2 regions of the Microbacterium sp. MPR-TSA4 genome follow, and region 1 is predicted to be linked to the other one. Evidence: predicted binding sites of a transcription regulator. Region 1 holds the regulator's gene; the other holds the start of a gene.
What was found. Region 1 encodes HrcA, which represses chaperone genes, less so after heat shock. Its sites were predicted from a motif close to TTNGCACTCGNNNNNNNCGAGTGCNAA; they were not measured.
Positions count from the first base shown of each region.

Region 2: the regulator HrcA is predicted to act here: its motif matches at 4,688-4,714, upstream of AC1Q49_RS02545 (Hsp20/alpha crystallin family protein).

Region 1 is NZ_JBXAFF010000002.1:6,135-21,798, reverse strand. It holds gene holA (DNA polymerase III subunit delta) at 1-310, shown strand, start outside; gene rpsT (30S ribosomal protein S20) at 377-637, opposite strand; gene AC1Q49_RS01340 (MFS transporter) at 865-2,166, shown strand; gene AC1Q49_RS01335 (alpha/beta fold hydrolase) at 2,096-2,839, opposite strand; gene AC1Q49_RS01330 (ExeM/NucH family extracellular endonuclease) at 2,923-7,647, opposite strand; gene lepA (translation elongation factor 4) at 7,952-9,802, shown strand; gene AC1Q49_RS01320 (DUF1990 domain-containing protein) at 9,827-10,477, shown strand; gene hemW (radical SAM family heme chaperone HemW) at 10,477-11,694, shown strand; gene hrcA (heat-inducible transcriptional repressor HrcA) at 11,753-12,790, shown strand; gene dnaJ (molecular chaperone DnaJ) at 12,843-13,955, shown strand; gene AC1Q49_RS01300 (16S rRNA (uracil(1498)-N(3))-methyltransferase) at 13,957-14,709, shown strand; gene AC1Q49_RS01295 (HIT domain-containing protein) at 14,733-15,080, shown strand; gene AC1Q49_RS01290 (PhoH family protein) at 15,031-15,664, shown strand, end outside.
Region 2 is NZ_JBXAFF010000003.1:143-8,262, reverse strand. It holds gene AC1Q49_RS02560 (alpha-amylase family protein) at 1-1,866, opposite strand, end outside; gene AC1Q49_RS02555 (L-serine ammonia-lyase, iron-sulfur-dependent, subunit alpha) at 1,914-3,413, shown strand; gene AC1Q49_RS02550 (putative endonuclease domain-containing protein) at 3,500-4,489, opposite strand; gene AC1Q49_RS02545 (Hsp20/alpha crystallin family protein) at 4,786-5,241, shown strand; gene AC1Q49_RS02540 (DUF2804 domain-containing protein) at 5,358-6,395, shown strand; gene AC1Q49_RS02535 (DUF4287 domain-containing protein) at 6,436-6,732, shown strand; gene AC1Q49_RS02530 (ABC transporter ATP-binding protein) at 6,749-7,516, shown strand; gene AC1Q49_RS02525 (ABC transporter permease) at 7,513-8,120, shown strand, end outside.

The DNA.
Region 1 (15,664 bases):
CCACGCGCTCGCGAGCGGAGCCGACCCGGTGCCGCTGGTGGCCGCGATCGCCTCGAAGCTGCGGACGATGGCGCGGGTCGCCGGCCTGCGCGAGTCGTCGGCATCCATCGCCGCACGCCTCGGGATGAAGGACTGGCAGGTCGACCGCGCCCGCCGCGACCTGACCGGCTGGAACGAGACCAGCCTGGGGCGCGCCATCCAGGCGGCGGCGCGCGCGGATGCCGAGGTCAAGGGCGCCTCGCGCGACCCCGTGTTCGCGGTCGAGCGCCTGATCACGATCATCGCGACGCGCGCCCCCTACGGCGCCTGACCCGCGCCGCACACGACGAAGGCCCGCCCCGGATGCGGGACGGGCCTTCGTGCGACGGGATGCGGCTCAGAGAGCGGCGACCTGCTTCGCGATCGACGACTTGCGGTTCGCGGCCTGGTTCTCGTGGATGACGCCCTTGCTCACGGCCTTGTCGAGCTTCTTCGACGCCTTGGCGAGAGCCTTCTCGGCGGCGGCCTTGTCGCCGGCGGCGATGGCCTCGCGGGTGCGACGCACCTCGGTCTTCAGCTCGCTCTTGACGGCCTTGTTGCGCTCGCGCGCCTTCTCGTTGGTCTTGTTGCGCTTGATCTGCGACTTGATGTTCGCCACGTTCGACGGCTCTTTCGTTCGGTTTTCGATGGATGTGCCGGGGTAGCGGTAGAGGGACGCCTCCGGCGGCGTGCGGGGTGGGACCCACACGCAAGCCAATCACCGAGTCTATCAGGTTGCCGCGTGGCGACCCCGCAATGCGCCGCGCACCCGCGCGCGTGGGGCATGATCGGATCGACCGGGCCCGATCCGGCCGATCCGACGGAGCACCGACGAAGGAGCCTCCCGTGAGCGCAGGGTCCCCCCAGAACGCCCCGACCGCCCCGACCTCCGGCCGCCGCGCGGGCGCGGGCTGGTTCGCACTGTTCACCCTCGCGTGGCTCGCGATCTGGACCGCGCAGCTCACCCCGCTCCAACTCCTCATCCCGCTGCAGCTGGACACCCCGGGTGATGCCGACGGCTGGATCTCCGGGGTCGTCTCCTCCGGCCTGGTGCTCGCGGCGGGAGGCCTCGCCGGGGTCATCGCCGGTCCGCTGGCCGGGGGCATGAGCGATCGGACGCGCGGCAGGTTCGGGCGCCGGCGCCCGTGGGCACTGGGCGGTGTGCTCCTCGGGGCGGGGTCGCTGGTCGCGATCGCCTTCGCGACCGGGCCCCTCGGCGTCGGGGTCGCATGGGTGGGGGTGTCGGTCGGCGTCGCCGTCGCCTCCGCCGCCTTCACCGCCATGATCGCCGACCAGCTGTCGGCTCAGCGGGGCACCGCCTCGGCGGCGATCTCCTCTTCGCAGGCGCTCGGCATCGTGGTCGGCGTCGGCGTCGTCGTGCTGCTCGGACTCGGCGTGGTCGCGGGCTACCTCATGCTCGGCGCCATCCTGCTCTTCGCCGGAGGAGCGGGCGCGCTGCTGCTGCCCGACCCGCCCGCACCGGCGGCGTCGGCGACCGCGCGCACGCGCCGCGCGCTGTCGGCCCGGTTCGCCGCCTTCCGTGATCGAGACTTCGCGTGGATGCTGTGGGGCCGCCTCGTGGCCAACATCGGCAACGCACTCGGCACGGGGCTGCTGCTCTTCTTCCTGCTGTACGGCCTCCACCGCGACCCGGCCGCCGCTCAAGACGAGCTCCTGCTGCTGATCGTCGTGTACACGGTGTTCGTCGTGCTCGCCTCGGTGCTCGCCGGGGCGGTGTCGGATCGCACCGGCAACAGACGAGGGCTGACGGTCGGCGCCGCGCTCGTGCAGGGCGGCGCGGCACTCCTGCTCGCGGTGTTCCCGTCGTTCGAGATGTCGCTCGTGGCGGCCGGTCTGCTCGGCGTCGGCTACGGCGCGTACATGTCGGTGGGTCTCGCCCTCGGCACCGACCTGCTCCCGTTCGCGGAGGACAGTGCGCGCGACCTCGGCTTCGTCAACGTGGCCGCGAGCCTCGGTCAGCTCCTCGGGCCGCTCATCGGCGCGGGACTCGTCGCGGCGGTGGGCGGATTCTGGCTGCTGTTCCTGGGCTCCGCCGTGATGTCGGTGGTGGGCGGCCTCATGACCTTGATGGTACGGGCTCCCCGGCGGCATCCATCGTCGCCAGCGCCAGATCGAGCACGGCGTTGAAGACCCGCGGGCGCATCGCGGTGACCAGGTGCGACGTGCGCGGCACGACGATCAGTTCCGCGCCGGGCACGAGAGAGGCGAAGAGCCGCTCGTTGACGCGCAGCTGATCGAACTGCCCGTTGACGAACCACGTGGGCACGTCGATCCGGCGCAGGGCGGCCAGCAGATCCAGCACCGACAGGCTCCGCAGCGCGATGTCCTGCGCGTCGTAGGCGTAGCCGCCGGCGCCGAAGTCGGCACGGGTCTCCGAGGGCAGTGTGCGATCGAGAACCCATTCGGCGATGGGAGCGCCCCGCCCCGGGAGACGGTCGAAGCCGCGCGCGAGCGTCCGGTAGGTCTGCAGCGCGAGTCCGCGCGGGATGGCGGTGCACGAGGCCGCCACGAAGGCGTCGAGCGGGGGGCGCGTCTCATCGCCGGCGTACGCGATCGAGAGCAGTCCGCCCATCGAATGCCCGACGAGCAGCACGCGACCCTGCCCGGCCGCCGCGCGGACGGCGGTGTCGATCGTCGCGAAGGCGCCGTCGAGGGTGAACTCCTCGGCCATCCGCGTGCCGTGACCGGGGAGATCGAGGGCGATCGCGGATACCCCGCGGTCCTCGAGATGCTCCACCTGCGCGCGCCACATCGTGGCGGACGTGCGGATGCCGTGCACCATCACCACGGTCGTCCTCACCCGGCCAGCCTAAACGGTGGCCACGCACGCCGACGGCCCCGGACACCCGCCGAAGCGGGGCCGGGGCCGCCGGGACGCGCGGATCAGCCGACGACGCGGCGGCGCCGTGTCGTCATCGCGAGCATCATGCCCGCTGCGAGCAGGAACGCACCGCCGAGCGCGAGGCCCCAGGGGAGCTCGGCGCCCGTCGTGGCGAGCACGCCCTCACCCACCACCTCCAGCGGCAGGTTCAGCACGACGCGACCGTCGGCGCCCAGCACGATGAGGTGGTGCGTGCCGGTCTCGAGCGTCCGCGGCACGGCCACCGTGAAGGTGACCCGTCCGCTCGCGTCCGCGGCGGGGATGCCGGTGATCACGATGGGCTGGCTGTTCAGCGTCGCCGCGACCTGCTCTCCGGCGCCGAGACCGGTGAGGGTCACGGTGAAGGACGAGCCGCGCTCGATGCGACCGCCGGCGGCGAGGCCGGTCGTCGACACGCCCACGCCCGATCCGCCCGTCGACGGCGCAGTCGTCGTCGGAGACGGCGACTGCGAGCCGGTCGGCGACGCGGTGGGCGAGCCGGTCGGAGTGCCCGTCGGCGACGGCTCCGGTGTCGGCGTGCCGGTCACGAGCTTCGCCCGGCCGAGCGCCGACGGGGCGATCGGGTCGACCGCCTTGGCGTACGCGAGCGTAGCCGCCAGGTCGACCTGGCCGGTGTCGGTGCGATCCGTGCCCTGCGCGAAGGGCGCGAAGCCGTCACCGCCGTTGGCGAGGAACGAGTTCGTCACCACCGTGAAGGTGTCGGTGTCGGCGATCTTCGTGCCGTTCAGCGACATCGAGACGATGTGCCCCGACCGCGATGCGCTCTGACCGGCCGGCGGCGCGTCCTCCGTGTACTCGTAGGAGAAGCCCTGCGAGACGCCGAGGTGCAGCTTCGGGCGGTCACCCGTCGCCTGCCACTGCCGCGTGAGGATGTCCTTGAGCTGGGCACCCGTGAGCGTCACCGTCACGAGCGTGTTCGCGAAGGGCTGCACGTCGGCGAGCTGCTTGTAGGTCACCGTGCCGTCGCCGACGTAGGTGAGGTCCGCGCGCAGCCCGCCCGGGTTCATGAGCGCGATCTGCGCCTTCTTCCCCGCGTACGCCGGGTTCGTGCTGGTCGCCCACAGGTAGACGTCGGCGACGGTGTTGCCCATCGTCGACTCCACTCCGCGGTCGGAGCCCTTCGTCCCGCCGCGCAGGATGTCGCCCGTGATCGTGCCCACGGGCTGCGCTCCGATGGTGTTGGCCTGGTCGCTGAATCCCTTGACGAGTGCCGCGACCTCGGCATCCGGGGTGAACGGCGTGCTGGCGAAGGTCGTGATCGTCGGGGAGATCGACACGAGCTCGTCGGCGCGCTTGTCGTACGTCACGGTCAGCTGACCCAGCGCCTTGCCGTACTCCGAGGCCTGGATGACCGGACGCAGCCCGCCCGTCGATGCCACCTGCACCTCGCACGCGTACGTCTGGTGCGTGTGCGCCGAGACGATGGCGTCGATGTGGGCGGACGCGCCGCGGATCAGGGTGCCGAAGGCCGAGGGGTCCGTGGCGACCGCCTCGCACTGGTTCGACACCGACGATCCGGAGTGCGTCAGCAGCACCGTCACGTCGGCGAGGTCGCCGTCTGCGATCTCGTCCGCCACCCGGTTCGCGGCCTCCAGCTGGTCGCCGAAGTCGAGGTCCGCGATACCGGCGGGGTCGACCATCGTGGCGGTGTCGGTGGTGACGGTGCCGATGAAGGCGACACGCACGCCGTCGATCGTCTTGATCGCGTACTCGGCCAGCGCGGGCGTCTTCGTGCCCTTCAGGTAGACGTTCGCCCCGAGTGCGTAAGGCGCACCCGCCGCGATCTGCTCCGGCGTCGCGCCCGACGGATCGACGTTGCCGCCGAATCGCGGGATGACACGGTCCCTGAGGTCGGCGAAGCCACGGTCGAACTCGTGGTTGCCGACCGCCGAGACCTCGAGCCCGGAGGCCTTCAGCGCATCGATCGTCGGGGAGTCCTGCTGGATCAGCGAGGTGAACGTCGACGCACCGATGTTGTCTCCCGCAGAGACGAGGACCGTGTTCGGGTTCTGCGCCTTCTTCGTCGCGACCGCACCGGCGAGCACGGCCGCGCCGGCCTCGCCCTGGGTGCCGGCCTCGATGCGTCCGTGGAAGTCGTTGATCGTGAGGATGTCGATCGTCGTCGGCGCTCCGGCGCCCGCGGACAGCCCGACCTTCAACGGATCGTGGTCGCTCGAGCGATAGGGCCCCTCCTGCCAGAACAGCGTGCCGTGGTTGTTGTAGCGGCTGTACTCGAGCGCCACCGACTCACCGGAGTTGATGTTCCAGACGTCGCCGCCGGTCACGCGCTTCCACGCGGCCTCGTTGAGGAGCACGTGGTCGAGCGAACCGGAGAGACCGTCGAAGGAGTAGGTCGAGCGACCCAGCTCCAGCCCCGACTCCGCATCCGTGTACCCGGCGTCGTAGAGGACCTTCAGCGGGTCCTCCTGGGTGTAGGAGTTGAAGTCGCCGACGAGGACGGCGGCGTCTCCGGTGCTCGTGAGCGACGTCACCCAGTCGCGCAGCGCGGTCGCCTGCGCGACGCGCGCCGGGTTCCAGGCGCCCTGGCCGTCCTTCTGGTCGGCCTGCGCGCCCGACGCGCCGGACGAGCCCTTCGACTTGAAGTGGTTCACGACGAACAGGAACGGCTCGCCGCCGGCGACCGGTGCGAACTTCTGCGCGATCGGCTCACGGGCGTTGTCGAACGCCTGGCCGGAGCCCGACAGCGTTCCCAGCGCGAGCGCGTCGCCCACCCGCTCCACACGAGCGGGCTGGTAGATGATCGCGTTGCGGATGACGTCCTGCTCGGACGCGTCGGGCAGCTGCGCGGATGCCGGCACGTATGCCCACTTCGAGGAGCCCGCCGCGGTGTTGAGTGCGTCGACGAGCGTGGAGACCGCCGTGTCGGGCGTGCTCGGCGTGGTCTTCGCCGAGTTCTCGATCTCCATCAGACCCACGACCGACGCGTCCAGGGTGTTGATCGCCGAGACGATCTTGGACTGCTGGCGCGCGAGGTCGGCAGCACCCCAGGCGCCGCGCAGGTCACACCCGGTGCGGACGTTGGTGCCGACGCCGGCGCGATCGGTGTACGGCTGGCACGCCGCGTTCGACGAGCCCAGCGTGGTGAAGTAGTTGAGCACGTTGAACGAGCCGACGCTGAGGTCGCCGCCGACGGAGGCCGGTGCCGCCGTGCGCGGATTGCTGAACGTGGCCTGACCCTGCGTGACACCGTCGCCGGGCAGGAACGATGCCGGGTTCAGCTTCCACGCGTTGTTGCGGTAGTCGAGGACGAACGAGCCGGTGAGGGTGGCGGTGCCGCCCACGACGACCGGGTGGTCGACGGAGACGTAGGCCGGGGTCAGGTCGCCGTTGAGGAGCGCTCCGGTGCCGCTGTTCGCACGCGCGGCGTAGTCGAGCGATCCGCCGTCGTCGAGGACGACGCCGCGCGCGAGGTTGTCGGCCGCGACGGCCTCCGCCTCGGCGGAGCCGGGGCGCGCGACGTCGGTGGGCTGGCGCAGCACGCCCGTTCCGGCGGCGAGACCGACCTCGCCGTAGCGGTTCGTGTTGTTCGTGTTGGTGACCGTGAAGGTGCTCGAGACGGTGACGAGCATCGACTCGAGGCTCTCACGCTGCGCGATCGACGTCGGCCAGCTCGTGAGCGTGACCGGCGCCGGCTTCGCGGCATCCGCGATCTTCGTCGTCTTGCCGGCCTCGACGCTCAGCTGGGTGAGTCCGTTGAACTCGCCCGCCGTCCCCGTCACCCGCACGGTGTCGCCGAGCGCGACCTCGTTCGCGACGGACGCGGTCCTGGTGTACACGAAGACGGCGTCGGATGCGGTGTGGCTGCCCAGATCGATCGCACCGCCGGTGCCGGGCGTCTGGATGACGTAGCCGTTGTAGCCGCCCACCGGGTAGTGCGCGGTGACGACGCCCTCCGTGGTGACGGTCTGGCCGTTGAGGGGCGTGGCATCGCCCGTGCCCTGGATCGCCGCGATGGGAGTCACGGTGTCGGTGCCGGGAGCCGTGGACGTCGGGCTCGGGCTCGGCGATGCCGTCGGTGAGGCGGTCGGCGAGGGCGACGGGACGTTACCGGCCGCGTTCTGCGGCGTGGGGTCGGCCGCCACGAAGTCGGCGCCGTTGACGGCGGTGTTCGTGTGGGCGGCGTCGCGCGTGATGCTCGTCGCGTTCGTCGTCGCGGGGGCGGGCGATCCGCCGGCGGCGGGCGCGGCGGCCGAGCCCCAGGCGACGTAGTCGACGACGTCGGCATCCGTCGGGCCCGTGATCGCCGCCGCGCTCGACACGAGTGCGACCTTGCCGGTGGTGCCGCTCATGGCCAGGTCGCCGATCGCGTCCGGCGTGGGCAGGGCGGTCGTGCCGCCGGCACCGATCTTCTCCTGCACGAGGAAGGTCGATCCCGCCGGGATCGATCCGGAGAGGGCGTTCTTGGTCCACGTGGTGCCGGTGGCCGAGGCGTACTGCAGCGACCACCCCTCCAGGCTCACCGCCGAGGAGGAGACGTTGACGAGCTCGACGAAGTCGTGCGTGTAGGTCGCGCCGTTGTTGCCACCCCCGCCGTAGACCTCGTTGATGAGCACAGCCGCGCCGGTGTCGACGGCGGCTCGCGCCGGAAGGGCGGCGAGCCCCAGACCGCTGAAGGCGAGGGCTCCGGCTGTGATGGCGGCGACGACCGAGCGTCGCTTCCGCCTGTCGGCGGTGGGACGCGGTGCGTCCGGTGTCTGATCTGACACGTGTTCTCCCTGGTTTCGCATGCAACAAGCGACGGCCGCCCGAGCGGTCGTCCGTCAGTGTGGATTCGGACCCATGATGGGGATGCCGGGGGGCGGGGCGGTTGCGTGCCGGTGAACACGCGACGGCACCCCGTGTCATCGGGTCTGAGATCGAGCATCGGCGGCGCCGGGGCGCCCGGACAAGGGCGAGCAGCGTTAACTCTTTCTCATCGGCCGGTTCTCTGGCGCGCCGCCGTCGCCGTCGGATAGGGTGCCGCCGCCGCGGGCGGGCGCGACGCGGCGACGCCGGTAGACTGCTCGGGACATGTCACCGCGCGCCCTGAAGCCTCTCGAGCCGTCTGCGACCCCTCCAGAGCTGATCCGCAATTTCTGCATCATCGCCCACATCGACCACGGCAAGTCGACGCTGGCCGACCGCATGCTGCAGATCACGGGCGTCGTGTCCGACCGCGACATGCGCGCGCAGTACCTCGACCGCATGGACATCGAGCGCGAGCGCGGCATCACGATCAAGTCGCAGGCGGTGCGGATGCCGTGGGCGACCTCGGACGGCACCTTCGCCCTCAACATGATCGACACCCCGGGTCACGTCGACTTCACCTACGAGGTCTCCCGGTCGCTGGCGGCGTGCGAGGGCGCCATCCTCCTGGTGGACGCCGCTCAGGGCATCGAGGCGCAGACCCTCGCGAACCTCTATCTCGCGCTCGAGAACGATCTGCAGATCATCCCCGTGCTCAACAAGATCGACCTCCCCGCCGCCGACCCGGAGAAGTACGCCGCGGAGCTCGCCAACCTCATCGGCGGCTCACCCGACGACGTGCTGCGCGTCTCGGGCAAGACCGGCATGGGCGTCGAAGAGCTCCTCGACCGCATCGTCGAGCGCATCCCGGCGCCCGTCGGCGACGCGTCGGCTCCGGCACGGGCGATGATCTTCGACTCCGTGTACGACGCCTACCGCGGCGTCGTCACCTATGTGCGCATGGTCGACGGCAAGCTGGAGCCGCGAGAGCGCATCCAGATGATGTCGACGCGCGCGACGCACGACCTGCTGGAGATCGGTGTGTCCAGTCCCGAACCCGTCCCGACGCGCGGGCTCGGAGTCGGCGAGGTCGGCTATCTCATCACCGGCGTGAAGGACGTGCGCCAGTCGAAGGTCGGCGACACGATCACCAACCATCGCAAGCCGGCGACGACGGCCCTGGCCGGATACACCGACCCGAAGCCGATGGTGTTCAGCGGCGTCTACCCCATCGACGGCAGCGACTACGCGGATCTGCGCGAAGCGCTCGACAAGCTGAAGCTGTCCGACGCCTCGCTGCAGTACGAGCCGGAGACCTCGGTGGCGCTCGGCTTCGGCTTCCGTTGCGGATTCCTCGGTCTGCTGCACCTCGAGATCATCACCGAGCGCCTCTCGCGCGAGTTCGACCTCGACCTCATCACCACCGCGCCGTCGGTGACGTATGAGGTCACGACCGACACCGGCGAGCACGTCGTGGTCACCAACCCCAGCGAGTACCCCGACGGCCGCGTGGCCTCGGTGTCCGAGCCCGTCGTGAAGGTCGGCATCCTGCTGCCCAAGGATTACGTCGGCACGGTGATGGAGCTGTGCCAGCAGCGCCGCGGAACGCTGCTGGGCATGGACTACCTCTCCGAGGACCGCGTCGAGCTGCGCTACAACATGCCGCTGGGTGAGATCGTGTTCGACTTCTTCGACCAGCTGAAGTCGAAGACGCAGGGCTACGCGAGCCTCGACTACGAGCCGGCGGGCTCCCAGGAGGCCGACCTCGTGAAGGTCGACATCCTGCTGCAGGGCGAGAAGGTGGATGCCTTCAGCTCGATCGTGCACCGCGAGAAGGCCTACGCCTACGGCACCCTCATGACCGAGCGCCTGCGCAAGCTCATCCCGCGTCAGCAGTTCGAGGTGCCGATCCAGGCCGCGATCGGCGCCCGCATCATCGCCCGCGAGAACATCCGCGCCATCCGCAAGGACGTGCTCGCGAAGTGCTACGGCGGCGACATCACGCGTAAGCGCAAGCTGCTCGAGAAGCAGAAGGAGGGCAAGAAGCGCATGAAGATGGTGGGTCGCGTCGAGGTGCCCCAGGAGGCCTTCATCGCCGCCCTCTCGGGCGACGTCGAGGGCAAGGACAAGAAGTAGGACGCCCCCGTTAGGCTGGAGACCATGCGTCGCGGAAGCTTTCAGGACGACACCGTCGACTACGCCGCGGTCGGTGCGACGCAGGCGCACGACCTCATGAGCTACCCGCCGGAGAACAGTGTCCCGGCCGAGGACTCGCTGCTGCTGGGCAGCGGACAGGCTCGCTTCGAGTCGTCCGCGGAGGCCCTCCTGTCGTGGTCGGCCCTGCGCGGCGCCGGCCTGCAGATCAGCGATGTGCGCCCGGCGGCAGGCCCGATGTACACGGGCGTCGGCTACGACATCGACGGCACGCCCACGGTCGCGAGCCGCCTCGAGGCCGACCAGCGCTTCGATGCGGACGGCACACCGTACGTGGCCGCGGGCACCACGATCCGCGTCCACGGTCACGTCAAGCGCATGAGCGCCGACGGCGAGCTGCGGGTCATCTACGCGATCGAGGAGCCCCGTCGGGTCGGTTTCGCGCTCGGCACCGTGGGCGGCTCGGTCGTCAGCGGTGAGGAGTCCTTCGTCGTGACGTGGGCCGACAACGACGAGGTGCGCTTCACGGTGCGCGCCTTCGACCGCCCCGTCTCGGCGCTGTACCGGCTGATCCCGCCCCTGCTCAAGCGCCGCCGCCGCGAGCTCTTCCGGGGCTATCTGCGCGCCATCTCCCCGATGTACACGACCCCCGCCTGATGGGATCCGCCCTCCCTCTCGGCGATCCCGCGCCCTCCGACGGCGCCCTGCCCCCCGACATCGTGATCGACCCCGATCGCGACTTCGGGGTCTACCTGCACGTGCCCTTCTGCCGCGTCCGCTGCGGCTACTGCGACTTCAACACCTATACGGCCGGCGAGCTGCGCGGAGCGCGGCAGGACGCCTACGCCGACGAGGTCCTGCGCGAGATCGCGCTGTCGCGGGAGGTGCTGAGCGCGCGGGGGCCGCTGCGGGCGGCATCCACCGTCTTCTTCGGCGGGGGCACCCCCACCCTGCTGCCCGGGGGCGACCTCGCCCGCATGCTCGACGGCGTCCGCACCGGCTTCGGCCTCGCCGACGGCGCGGAGGTCACCGTCGAGGCCAACCCCGACACCGTCACGGATGCCCTCGCGCGCGAGCTGGCCGCCGCCGGAGTGACGCGGATGTCGATCGGCATGCAGTCCGCCGTGCCGCACGTGCTCGCGGCGCTCGACCGCACGCACGACCCGGCAGGCGTGCGCACCGCCGTCGAGGCGGCGCGCACCGCCGGTCTCGACGTCAGCGTCGACCTCATCTACGGCGCGCCGGGGGAGTCGCTCGACGACTGGCGCCGCTCGGTCGAGACGGCCGTCGGGCTCGATCCCGACCACATCTCCGCATACGCGCTCATCATCGAAGACGGCACCAAACTGGCGCGGCAGATCCGCCGCGGCGATGTCGCGGCCCCCGACGACGACCTGCAGGCCGACATGTACGAGCTGGCGGACGAGGCCTTCGCCGCCGCCGGCTACGACTGGTACGAGGTGTCGAACTGGGCGCGCAGCCCGCAGCAGCGCTCCCGGCACAACCTGGCCTACTGGCGGGGCACCGACTGGTGGGGCTACGGCCCGGGGGCGCACAGTCACGTGGACGGGCTGCGCTGGTGGAACGTCAAGCACCCGGCCGCGTACGCGCAGCGCCTGGCCGCCGACGAGTCGCCCGCCGCGGCGCGCGAGCGCCCGGATGCCGCGGCGCGCCGGCTCGAAGACGTGCTCCTGCGCTCGCGCATCGCGGAGGGGATCGCCGTCTCGGATCTCACCGGCGAGGGCCGTCACGCCATCGCCGCCCTGATCGCCGACGGCCTCATCGACGGCGCCGCCGCGGTGCGCGGACGTGTGGTGCTCACGCGGCGGGGACGCCTTCTCGCCGACGCCGTGGTCCGCGCCCTCACCGTCTGAGGCGGCGCACGCGGTAGGATTGGCACTCGACAACCCGGAGTGCCAACGAGGAGGAATGATGGTCTCGGAACGCGGCCTGCAGGTCCTCCGCGCGATCGTGCAGGACTACGTCGACACGCACGAGCCGGTCGGGAGCAAGGCGATCGTCGAACGACACCAGTTCGGGGTCTCCGCGGCCACGATCCGAAACGACATGGCGCTGCTCGAAGACGAAGAGCTCATCGCCGCGCCGCACACCTCGTCGGGGCGCGTGCCGACCGACAAGGGCTACCGCGTCTTCGTCGACCACCTCGCGGAGCTGCGTCCCCTCTCGGGCGCGCAGCGCTCGGCGATCTCGTCCTTCCTCAGCGACCCGGGCGACCTCGACGATCTGCTGATGCGGACGGTGCGCGCCCTCACCCAGCTCACCGGACAGGTCGCGATCGTCCAGTACCCCTCGTTCGCCCGGGCGAACGTCTCGCACGTCGAGTTCGTCCACCTCGGGGGCGCGCGGGTGGTCGTCATCGTGGTCACCGACACGGGGCGCGTCTCGCAGCGGGTCGCCTTCCTCGCGGAAGAGCTGAGCGAGCAGTCGGCCGCACAGGTGAAGACCGCGATCGCCCAACTCGTGACCGGGAAGCCCGTCGGAGACGCCGCCGCCGCGATCGCGGAGCTCGCGGCATCCGTGCCCGCCGGAACCCGCATCGACGACGCGCTGCGGGTCGTCGCCCGGATCGTCGGCGAGGAGCTCGACGACTTCCGCCAGGATCGGTTGGTCATGGCCGGCAGCGCGACCCTCGCCCGACGTGAGAGCGACTTCCGCGGCAGCATCTATCCGCTCCTCGAGGCCATCGAGGAGCAGGTCACGCTCCTGCGGCTGATGGGGGAGATGGTCGCCGACGAACACGGTCTCGCCGCGAGCATCGGGCGCGAGAATGCGGCGTTCGGTCTGACGGAGGCCTCGGTCCTGACGAGCGACTACGACACGACCGGAACCCGTGCCCGCGTCGGCCTGCTCGGTCCGACGCGCATGGACTATCCCACCAACCTCGCGGCGGTCCGCGCCGTCGCGCACTATCTGAGCCGGCTCCTCGACGAGGACGACGCGTCCCGCTGAGCGATCCGCTCCCGAACACCCACCCGCGCCCGAGAGGGCAGGAAAGGCGATTGTGGCCGACCACTACGAAGTCCTGGGCGTCTCCCGTGACGCGAGCCCCGAGGAGATCAAGAAGGCGTACCGGCGTCTGGCGCGCGAGCTGCACCCCGACGTGAACCCGGGCGCCGATGCGTCCGAGCGGTTCAAGCTCGTCACGCACGCCTACGACGTGCTCAGCGACCCCGAGCAGCGTCAGCGCTACGACATGGGCGGCGACGGCTCGCCCTTCGGCGGGGGAGCGGGCGCCGGCTTCGGCGGGTTCGGCGACATCTTCGAGACCTTCTTCGGCGGCGGCGGAGCCCGGACCGGACGACCCCGATCCCGCCGGGAGCGGGGCCAGGACGCGCTCGTGCGCGTCACGCTCGATCTCGCCGACGTGGTCTTCGGCACGCACCGCGACATCGAGGTCGACACCGCAGTGCTCTGCGACACCTGCCAGGGCTCGTGCTGCCAGCCCGGCACGCAGCCGACCACCTGCGACATCTGCCACGGCTCCGGCCAGGTGCAGCGGACGGTGCGCAGCCTGCTCGGCAACGTGGTCACGTCGCAGCCGTGCACCACGTGCCAGGGCTACGGCACGACGATCCCCTACCCGTGCGCCACCTGCCAGGGGCAGGGCCGGGTGCGCGCGCGCCGCACGGTGTCGGTCGACATCCCGGGCGGCGTGGAGACCGGCCTGCGCCTGCAGCTGCCCGGGTCCGGCGAGGTCGGTCCCGCGGGCGGACCCAACGGCGACCTCTATCTCGAGGTCACCGTCGCGAACCACGAGGTCTTCAGCCGCGAAGGCGACGATCTGCTCGCCACGCTGGAGGTGTCGATGCCGGACGCGATCCTGGGTACCCGCACCACGATCTCCTCGCTCGACGGCGACGTCGACCTGGAGGTCCGATCCGGGGTGCAGTCCGGCGATGTGCTCACCGTCAAGGGTCGCGGCATCACGCCGCTGCGCGGCGGCACGCGCGGCGACCTGCGCGTCGGCGTGCAGGTCGTCACGCCCACGAAGCTCGACGCCAAGGAACGCGCCCTCATCGAGGACTTCGCCAAGCGGACCAAGGCTCCCGCCCCGCGGCTGGCGCAGTTCCACCAGGGCATGTTCTCCAAGCTCCGCGACCGGTTCCGCGGCTGACATGGCGCTCCACTTCCTCGTCGATGAGCCATCGGTCGACGGTGCCGACGTGTCGACCGCCGACGCCGGCGACGAGGTCGTCATCACGGGCGCGGAGGCGCATCACGCCGCCGTCGTGCGGCGTGTGCGCATCGGCGAGGAGGTGACCATCGGCGACGGCCGGGGCGTCTGGCTGACCGGCGTCGTCACCGCATCCGCCCCCAAACGGGTCGTCGTGTCGGTGAGGTCGCGGTCGCAGCAGGCGGCCGCGAGCCCCCGCATCGTCCTCGCCCAGGCCCTCGCGAAGGGAGACCGCGACGAGCTCGCGGTGCAGGCGGCCACCGAGCTCGGCGTCGACGAGGTCGTCCCGTGGCAGGCGGCACGCAGCATCTCGCGCTGGACGGGCGAAAAGGCCGTCAAGCGAGTCGGCCGCTGGCAGAGCATCGTGCGCGAGGCGGCGAAGCAGGCGCACCGTGCCTGGACCCCCACCGTCGGCGCCGTGCTCACGACGCGCGAACTGGCCGCGCGCGCAGACCGGGCGCGCGTGCTCGTGCTGGAGCCGACCGCCGGCACCGCGCTCACCGCCGTTGCGCTCGACGACGTCGCGGAGGTCGTGCTCGTGGTCGGCCCGGAAGGCGGCGTCAGCGCGGAGGAGATCGCCGAGCTCACGGAGGCCGGCGCGATCGCCGTGCGCCTCGGCGACACGGTGCTGCGCACCTCGACGGCCGGGCCCGCCGCCCTGGCCATCGTCAACGCCCGGCTCGGCCGCTGGTGACGGGCGCTGACTACACTCGGAGTATGAGCGAACCGTCCATCTTCACGCGCATCCTGCAGGGGGAGATCCCGGCCGAGATCCTCGCCGAGACCGAGAACGTGTTCGCGATCCGCGACATCGCACCGCAGGCGCCCGTGCATCTGCTGGTCATCCCCAAGTCCGCCGCGCACCGCGACGTGGTCGAGCTCGCGGCATCCGACCCCGCTCTGCTCAGCGAGATGGTGGGCCTCGCCCACACGCTCGCCGCCGAGCACGCCGACGGCGACTTCCGTCTGATCTTCAACACCGGCTCCGGCGCGGGGCAGACGGTGTTCCACGTGCATGCCCACGTCCTCGCCGGTGGACTCGACGAAGGGAGCCTCGGTGGCTGAACCCGCCGACAGCGAACAGGGCGCGGCCGTCGAGCGGATCCTCGCCGACGGCATCGCGATGGTGCAGCTGCTCGGACCGCAGGATCGCCTGCTGCGGGTCGTCGAGCGTGAGCACCCGGATGTCGAGGTGCACGTACGGGGCAACGAGATCACCCTCAGCGGGGATCGGGATGTCGTGGCCCGGGCGCGCGCACTCGTCGACGAGCTGATCGCCATGGCGCGGGCGGGCCAGGGCCTGGAGCCCGCCGACGTGCGCACGTCGGAGCGGATCCTCCGCGCCGACACGGGCGAACGGCCGTCAGAGGTGCTGGGCGAGGCGATCCTCAGCTCGCGCGGCCGCACGATACGACCGAAGACGCTCGGTCAGAAGCGGTACGTGGACGCGATCGACGAGAACACCATCGTGTTCGGCATCGGCCCGGCCGGTACCGGCAAGACCTACCTCGCCATGGCGAAGGCCGTCCAAGCGCTGCAGCGCAAGGAGGTCGACCGCATCATCCTGACGCGACCGGCCGTCGAGGCCGGTGAACGCCTCGGGTTCCTCCCGGGCACGCTGACCGACAAGATCGATCCGTACCTGCGAC
Region 2 (8,120 bases), on a different contig from region 1:
CACGAAGCCGTGGGGGCGGAGGGCGACGCCCTCGTCGAGGTCGACCTCGACGTCGTGCACCGGGTCGAACGCGGTCCGTTCGAAACCCGACAGGGTCAGCGGGTCGATGGTGACCTCGGCATCCCCCACGTTCGCCAGCACCAGCATGCGCGTCTCGGCGCCCGGCCGCTGGTAGCCGACGACGGCGGCGTGCGGGGTGTGGAAGGGGAGGAGGGCGTTGCCGGCGAGCTCCGGCGACTGCCGGCGCACGGAGATGAGCTTCGTGAGGCGGTGGAAGACGCGGCCGGCGGCCGTGGTGTCGTCGCCGCGGTGGGCGTACGCGTCGCGGGGACGGTTGCCGCGGTGCACCCACCGGGTGTCGCCGCGGCGCACCGGGTCGTCGGCGTAGGTGTAGTCGTTGAGCTGCGCGACCTCGTCGCCGAGATACAGCAGCGGGATGCCGCCGGTCGACAGCGCCAGGGCGTGGGCGAGGACGACCCGGTCCTCGCCGCCGGGATCGCCCGCCTCGACGCCCGCGAGTGACGCGGTGGTCCCGGTCACCCGGGCATCCCCCGTGGCGGGGTTCTCCTGGAAGGCGACGCCGCGCGCGAAGGTGCCCTCGTGGCGTCCGGTGTAGAAGCGGTTGAGGAACTGCCGGTGCGCGTAGCCGTCGATGCCGAGCTCCGCGGCATCCTCGTCGGCGAAGGTCCACCCGATGTCGTCGTGGCTGCGCACGTAGTTCACCCAGGCCGTGCCCGGCGCCAGGGCGTGGCGACGATCCAGCGCCTGCTGCAGCAGTCGTCCGTCGCGGGTGGCCAGCGCCTCCCACGTCAGCGCCATCTGCAGCGGGTTGTACGACAGCTCGCACTCGTCGGGCGAGATGTAGCTGACGACCTCGTCGGGGTGGACGATCGCCTCCGACTTGAACACCATGCCCGGAGCGGCCATCGCCAGCACCGCGTTGAACGCCTGCAGCAGCAGGTGCGCTTCGGGCAGCGACTCGCACGAGGTGCCGAGCCGCTTCCAGATGAAGGCGACGGCGTCCATGCGCAGCACCTCGACGCCCTGGTTCGCGAGGAAGAGCATCTCACCCGCCATCGCCCGGAAGACGGCGGGGTTCGCGTAGTTGAGGTCCCACTGGTAGTGGTAGAACGTCGACCAGATCCAGCGGCCGTCCTCCAGCGGTACGAACGAGCCGCGGTGGTCGTCGGGGAAGATCTCCCGCGTCGTGCGCTCGTACGCGTCGGGCATCTCGCGGTCGGGGAAGATCAGGTAGAAGTCGGCGTACTCGGGGTCGCCGGCGACGGCCTTGCGTGCCCACTCGTGCTCGTCGCTGGTGTGGTTGAAGATGAAGTCCAGCACGAGCGAGATGCCCGCCAGCCGCAGATCGGCCGCCAGCTCGGTGAGCTGCTGCATCGTGCCCAGGCTCGGGTTGACGCGCCGGTAGCTCGAGACCGCGTAGCCGCCGTCGTTATCGCCGTCGGGGGCGTCGAACAGCGGCATGAGGTGCAGATAGGTCAGTCCTAGCTCGCGGAAGTACGGGATCTGGTCGCGGATGCCGGCGAGGTTGCCGGCGTAGCGGTCGACGTAGCAGACGCCGCCCAGCATCCGCTCGGACTGGAACCACTCGGGGTCGGCCTCGCGCTGCGCGTCGCGCACCTTGAGATCGAGCGGGCGTGCGTTCCACGACGCGGATGCCGCGGCCACGGTCGCCGCGAGCTGCTCCTGGCCGTCGGCGCGATCGCCGTACAGGCGGGTGAAGAGCTCGTGCAGGCGGGGGAACTGGGCATCGACGCGGGAGAGGAACCCCTCGTCGACGCGTCCCGCGCCCTCGCAGGCCTCGAGCGCGGCGCGGAGGTCGACCTCCGGCCTCGTCAGTGCGGTCATGGTGCCCCCTCCGAGTTCTCAGCGTAACCGGCGCGTAGGCTCGGAGCGTGAGTGCGTACGTCTCGGCGTTCGAGTTGTTCTCCATCGGGGTGGGCCCCTCGAGCTCCCACACGGTGGGTCCGCTGCGCGCGGCCCGCGACTTCGCGCGCCGCGCGGCCGATCGCGCCGCCGCGACGGGAGCCGGGATCGTCCGGGTCGAGTGCGCGCTGTACGGCTCCCTCGGCGCCACCGGCATCGGTCACGGCACACCCGACGCCGTCGTGGCGGGGCTGCAGGGGCACGAGCCCGAGACGGTCGATCCGGCTCTCGTGCGCGGCGCGTGGTCGGGATGGACGGACGGGGCGGACCTGCTGCTCGACGGACGTCTCGCCGTCGCGTTCGCGCGCGCCGACATCGTGCTCGCGCCGCGCACGCGCCTTCCCGGTCACCCGAACGCGATGACGCTGGTCGCGCGGGATGCCGCGGGAGCGGCGGTGTGCGAGGACACCTATTACTCGATCGGCGGCGGGTTCATCCGCCGCGAGGGCGAGGAGGCGGCCGTGTCCGCGGCATCCTCGCCCCTGCCCTTCTCCACGGCGGCGCAGCTGCTGGACGTCTGCGACGAGTACGGTCTGACGATCGCGGAGGTCGCCCGACGCAACGAGGAGGCGCTGCAATCAGAGGAGGAGGTCGCCGCCGGCCTCGACGCGATCTGGGACGCGATGGCCGCGTGCGTCGACGCGGGGCTGCACGCCGAGGGCGTGCTCCCCGGCATGCTCAAGGTGAAGCGGCGCGCCGGAGCGATCCGGGCGCAGCTGGAGGAGGTCGCCGCGTCGGGGCGGGAGCTGCCCGGGGAATGGCTGGGCGCGTTCGCCCTCGCCGTCAACGAGGAGAACGCCGCGGGCGGACGGGTCGTGACGGCGCCGACCAACGGTGCGGCCGGCATCCTGCCCGCCGTCGCGATGTACTGGTGGCGCTTCCTCGCCGACTCGGGGATCGGCGCCGCGAACGCCGTCACCCCGTACGGGGAGCTGGTCGGCTCGGCGCTGCTCGGCCTGCACGGCGAGACCGATCCCGCGCCGGAGGCGGTCGCGGCCTCGGCCGAGGCGCTCGCCGAGGCGAACCGGCGCCGCGGCATCCGTCGGTTCCTGCTGACGGCGACGGCGCTGGGCTCGCTGTTCAAGGCGAACGCGTCGATCTCGGGTGCGGAGGGCGGATGCCAGGCCGAGGTCGGCTCGGCGTGCGCGATGGCGGCCGGCGGGCTGACGGCCGTGATGGGCGGGACGAACCGTCAGATCGAGAACGCCGCGGAGATCGCGATGGAGCATCATCTGGGCCTCACCTGCGACCCCGTCGGCGGGCTCGTCCAGATCCCCTGCATCGAGCGCAACGCCATCGCGGCCTCCACCGCCGTGACGGCGGCGCGTCTCGCGCTGCGCGGCGACGGCACCCACTACGTGCCGCTGGACGCCGTCGTCGAAACGATGCGCCAGACCGGCATCGACATGTCGACGAAGTACAAGGAGACGAGCGAGGGCGGTCTCGCCGTCAACGTCGTGGAGTGCTGAGCACCGGCTCGCAGCCGCGGTTCGGTTGGCGCTCGCGCCGCAAACCGCGCTGCCATTTCTGGCGAACGGGCCCACCGAGCGGCCGGTCACTCAGGCGCGGCGCGGCGCGCGAGGGCGGCGCGCACCAGTGCCGCGCCGCAGGACGGATCCTGACGGATGTGCGCGGAGGTCAGGCGTACGACGTCCCAGCCGAGGTTCGCGTAGTCGGCGTACTTCTGGAGGTCCCGCGCCCACTGGCGACGCGAGGTGCGGTGGTGATCACCCTCGATCTCGACGGCGACCTGGTGAGCCCGGAACGCGCCGTCGCTGATGCCGAGCAATCGCCCGTCCGAGGTGCGCACCTCGACGTCGAGCTCGGGCTCCGGCAGGCCGGTCCCGATGAGCGACAGTCGCCAGTCGGTCTCGAGCGGCGACATGCTGCCCGTGCGCAGCAGGGGGAGTGCTGCCCGGAGCTTCCCGATTCCCTGTCGGCGTCCTGCGGCGACGGCCGCATCCAGGTTCTCGGGCCTGGCGAGCTGGCGTTCGGGCACACGCCGCCCCCATCCGTCGCGGGGCACGCGGATGATCGCGTCGCCGATGACCACCAGATCGCGTGTCGAGTGCTCACGGGCGAGCATCGCCCAGGTGGAGCCGAGCGTCGCGACGGGAACTCCGGCCCGGACCGTGGAGTGGACGAGCATCGGCGCGACCTGCACGGCGGCGATGCCCGTCCGCCGGAGCGCACGGTGCGGCGCGGGCACGGCGACGTCGAGGTCGGCGGATGCCGCGGCATCCGCGTCGAGGAGGGGGAGTCCGTGGATCGCGAGCGCCGTCGTTCCGATGTAGAACGCGTGGGGCGGAAGCACCAGCACGTGCGCGCGGACGCGACGCAGGATGGCGCGCCGCGCGATCTCGTCCGGGGCGTCCTCGCCGAGCGTCGCCGCGTCGTCTGCCTCACGCCGGAGGCGGACACCGCGGAAGGGTGCGTCCAGGTCGCGCGCCGCGAGTCGTCCGCGGGAGACGCCCGCCGCCGCCGCATCGGCGGCGGTGAAGACCTGGGGCAGAGTCGACGGAAGCGGGCGTGGTGGGCGCGGCATCCCCTCAGCGTGGGCGCATTCGCTGCCGTCGCGCGCCGCGCCGCGAGGCCCCGTGGAGAACGTGCGCGGGTGCGCCGTCTGGGGAGGAGGAGGGCGCTGCCCGGCGAGTTCGCGCCGACGCCGGAAACGGTGGCGTGGTTTCCGGCTCGTGCGTCAACTGAGCCCGGGCAGGTCGGAGGGTTCGCTGTGCGTGAACCGTTGGCACTCTCCTGGGGTGAGTGCTAATCTGAAGCTAGTTGAGTCGACGAGGCTCAACTTTCAGAACTCACAGAGCCATACACGAACAGGAGAGAACAATGGCCACGTATGACCCGTTCCGTGACCTCGACCGCATCGCGTCGGGCCTCTTCGACACGCGCCGCGGACCGCGCCGGATGCCGATGGACCTCTACCGCGACGGCGACCACTACGTGCTGAGCGCCGACCTGCCGGGCATCGATCCGGGCTCGGTCGACATCGACGTGGACGGCCAGCTGCTGACGATCCGCGCCGAGCGCACCCTCACCGAGGGCGAGGGAGTGAAGTGGATCACGCGCGAGCGCGAGACCGCGAGCTTCCTGCGCCAGCTCAACCTCGGCCAGGGCATCGACACCGACGGCATCGCCGCGACCTACAGCAACGGCGTGCTCACCGTGACGATCCCCGTGAGCGAGAAGGCCAAGCCGCGCAAGGTCCAGGTCGTCGCCGACGGCGGCGCGCCCACGATCCAGGCCCACGCGTCGGCGCAGGAGCCGCAGCCCGTCGAGCCGTGACCGTCGGCGCCCTGCGCCACCGCCCGAACCGCCCCGCGTCCGCCTCGGACCGGGGCGGTTCGCGTCGACAGCGCTAGTGTCGAAGCACCCGACCCGGAACGTCAGCAAGGATGCCGATGCCCGACCTCCCCGCCGCGCACGAGCGCGAGCTCACCGCACCCGTCTCCCTCACGCGCCCCGACGGCCGGCTGAACCCGGCCGCGATCGGGTTCAGCCGGAGGCCCCTCGTCGACACCGACGGCATCGGCCGGGGGCGCGGCCGGTTCGTGCGGTCGTGGGGTCGCAACAAGCGGTGGGAGTACTGGAACGTCATCACGCCCACGCACATCGTGTCGCTGACCGTGTCGTCGCTCGACTACGCCGCGGTCCACGAAGTGTGGATCCGCGACCGTGCCACCGGACGCACGTGGTCCCGCAACGCCACCGTCCTGCCCTCGCGCGAGGTGTCGCTGCCCGGCTCGCTCGGCACGGGCATCACGATCGCCCGTCATCGCGACTTCGCGGCGACCATCGCGCCCGCCGAGCGCGGGCAGCTCTGGCGGCTGCACGCGGAGATCCCCGCCGCGTCGTTCGACATCACCGTGACCCGGCCGCCCGGCCATGACCTGCTCGCCGTCGTGGTGCCGTGGTCGTCCCGACGCTTCCAGTACACCGTGAAGGACGTCGCGCTGCCGGCATCCGGCACGCTCACCCTCGACGGGATCGATCACGACGTGCCGGCCGGATCGTGGGCGGTCCTGGATCACGGGCGGGGCCGCTGGCCGTACGACGTCGCGTGGAACTGGGGCGCCGGGTCGGGTCTGCTCGCCGACGGCCGGACGTTCGGCATCCAGGTGGGCGGGCGCTGGACCGATGGGACGGGGGCGACAGAGAACGGCGTGGTCGTCGACGGCGTGCTGCACAAGATCTCCGTCCCCGTCGCCTGGGACTACGACCTCGCCACGCCGCTGCGTCCGTGGCGGGTGCGCGGCGGCGGTCTCGACGCGGTGTTCGAGCCCGCGTTCGACAAGCGGTCGGCGACCAGCCTCGGGGTCGTCGCCTCGCGCACCGACCAGTGCTTCGGCCGGTGGTCGGGACGCGTCGCCGTGGAGGGCGGGGTCATCGACTTCGACGGCATCGAGGGCTTCGCCGAGGATGTCCGCAATCGCTGGTAGAGCTGAACACGAGGCGGAGGCACCGCCGGAAGGGAAACGGATGTCGTTTCAGGCATATCTCGACAACATCGAGGACAAGACCGGGCTCACCCCGCGCCAGTTCGTGGAGCAGGCGACGCAGAAGGGCTTCGGCCCCGGCACGAAGGCCGGGGAGATCGTCGCGTGGCTCGCCGACGAGTACGGCCTCGGCCGCGGGCATGCGATGGCTCTCGTGCACGTGATCACGAAGGGCCCGAAGATCGCGTCGACCCATGTGGGCACCGCGTCGACCCACAGCGATGCGAGCGACACGCTGTGGCTGGACGGCAAGGCCACGAACCCCGCGCGCGCCTCCTGAGGCGGATAATGCCCCCATGACGAGCATTCCCGAGGTGTCGTCCGCCCCGGCCGCAGCGTCCGCCCCGGCCGTGGTCGTCCGCGGCCTCGTGGTGCGGCGCGGACGCGACGCGGTGTTCGACGGGCTCGACCTCGACATCGCCGCGGGGCGGATCACGGGGCTGCTCGGGCCGAGCGGCAGCGGCAAGACGACGCTCATGCGTGCGATCGTCGGGGTGCAACGCCTCGCGGCGGGCACGGTGACGGTGCTCGGCGCGCCGGCCGGATCGCGGCCGCTGCGCCACCGCGTGGCGTATGACAGTCAGGGGGCGTCGGTCTACGACGATCTCACCGTCGCCCAGAACCTGGAGTACTTCGCGGCGGTCCTCGGTGCGACGCGCGGCGACGTCTCGCGCGTCCTCGACGACGTCGGGCTGCGGCCGCAGCAGCGCCGGCTGGTGGGCTCCCTTTCGGGAGGCCAGCGCGGACGCGTCTCGCTCGCGGTCGCGATGCTCGGCGCGCCCGACCTCCTCGTGCTCGATGAGCCGACCGTGGGCCTGGACCCGCTGCTGCGCGAGACGCTGTGGGGCATCTTCCGTTCCCTCGCGGATGCCGGTGCCACGCTGCTCGTGTCGAGCCACGTGATGGACGAGGCGTTGCGCTGCGACGAGATCGTGCTGCTGCGGGAGGGGCGGGTGCTGGCGCACTCCACGCCGGAGCGGTTCCTCGCGGCGACCGGGACCACCGATCCCGACGCGGCGTTCCTCGCGCTCGTGCGCGCGGCGGGCGACGGGGGGATGCCGTGAACGCGCGCCGTGTGGGCGCGACGACGGCGCGCGTCCTGCGCCAGCTGCGCCACGATCCCCGCTCGATCTTGCTCATGCTGGCCGCCCCGGCGCTGCTCGTGGGGCTGTTCGCCTGGATCTTCTCCGACCGAGAGGGGGTCTTCGCGCAGTTCGGCGGCGGCATCCTGGCGGTCTTCCCGTTCATCGTGATGTTCCTGGTCACCTCGATCACGACGCTGCGCGAGCGTCGCGGCGGCACGCTGGAACGGTTGATGACGACGCCGATCGCCAAAGCCGACGTCATCCTCGGCTACGCGCTCGCCTTCGGGCTCGTTGCGCTCCTGCAGGCCGTCGTCACGGTCGCCTTCGCCGTCGTGGTGTGCGGGCTGGAGGTGGACGGCGAGATCTGGCAGCTCGGCCTGGTCGCGGTGGTGGACGCCCTGATGGGGACGGCGTTCGGCCTGCTCGCCAGCGCGTTCGCGCGCACGGAGTTCCAGGCCGTGCAGTTCATGCCCGTGCTCGTCTTCCCGCAGCTGCTGCTGGGCGGCCTCTTCCTGCCGCGCGATCAGATGCCCGACGTGCTGCGCGCCGTCAGCGACGTGCTGCCGCTGAGCTACGCGATCGA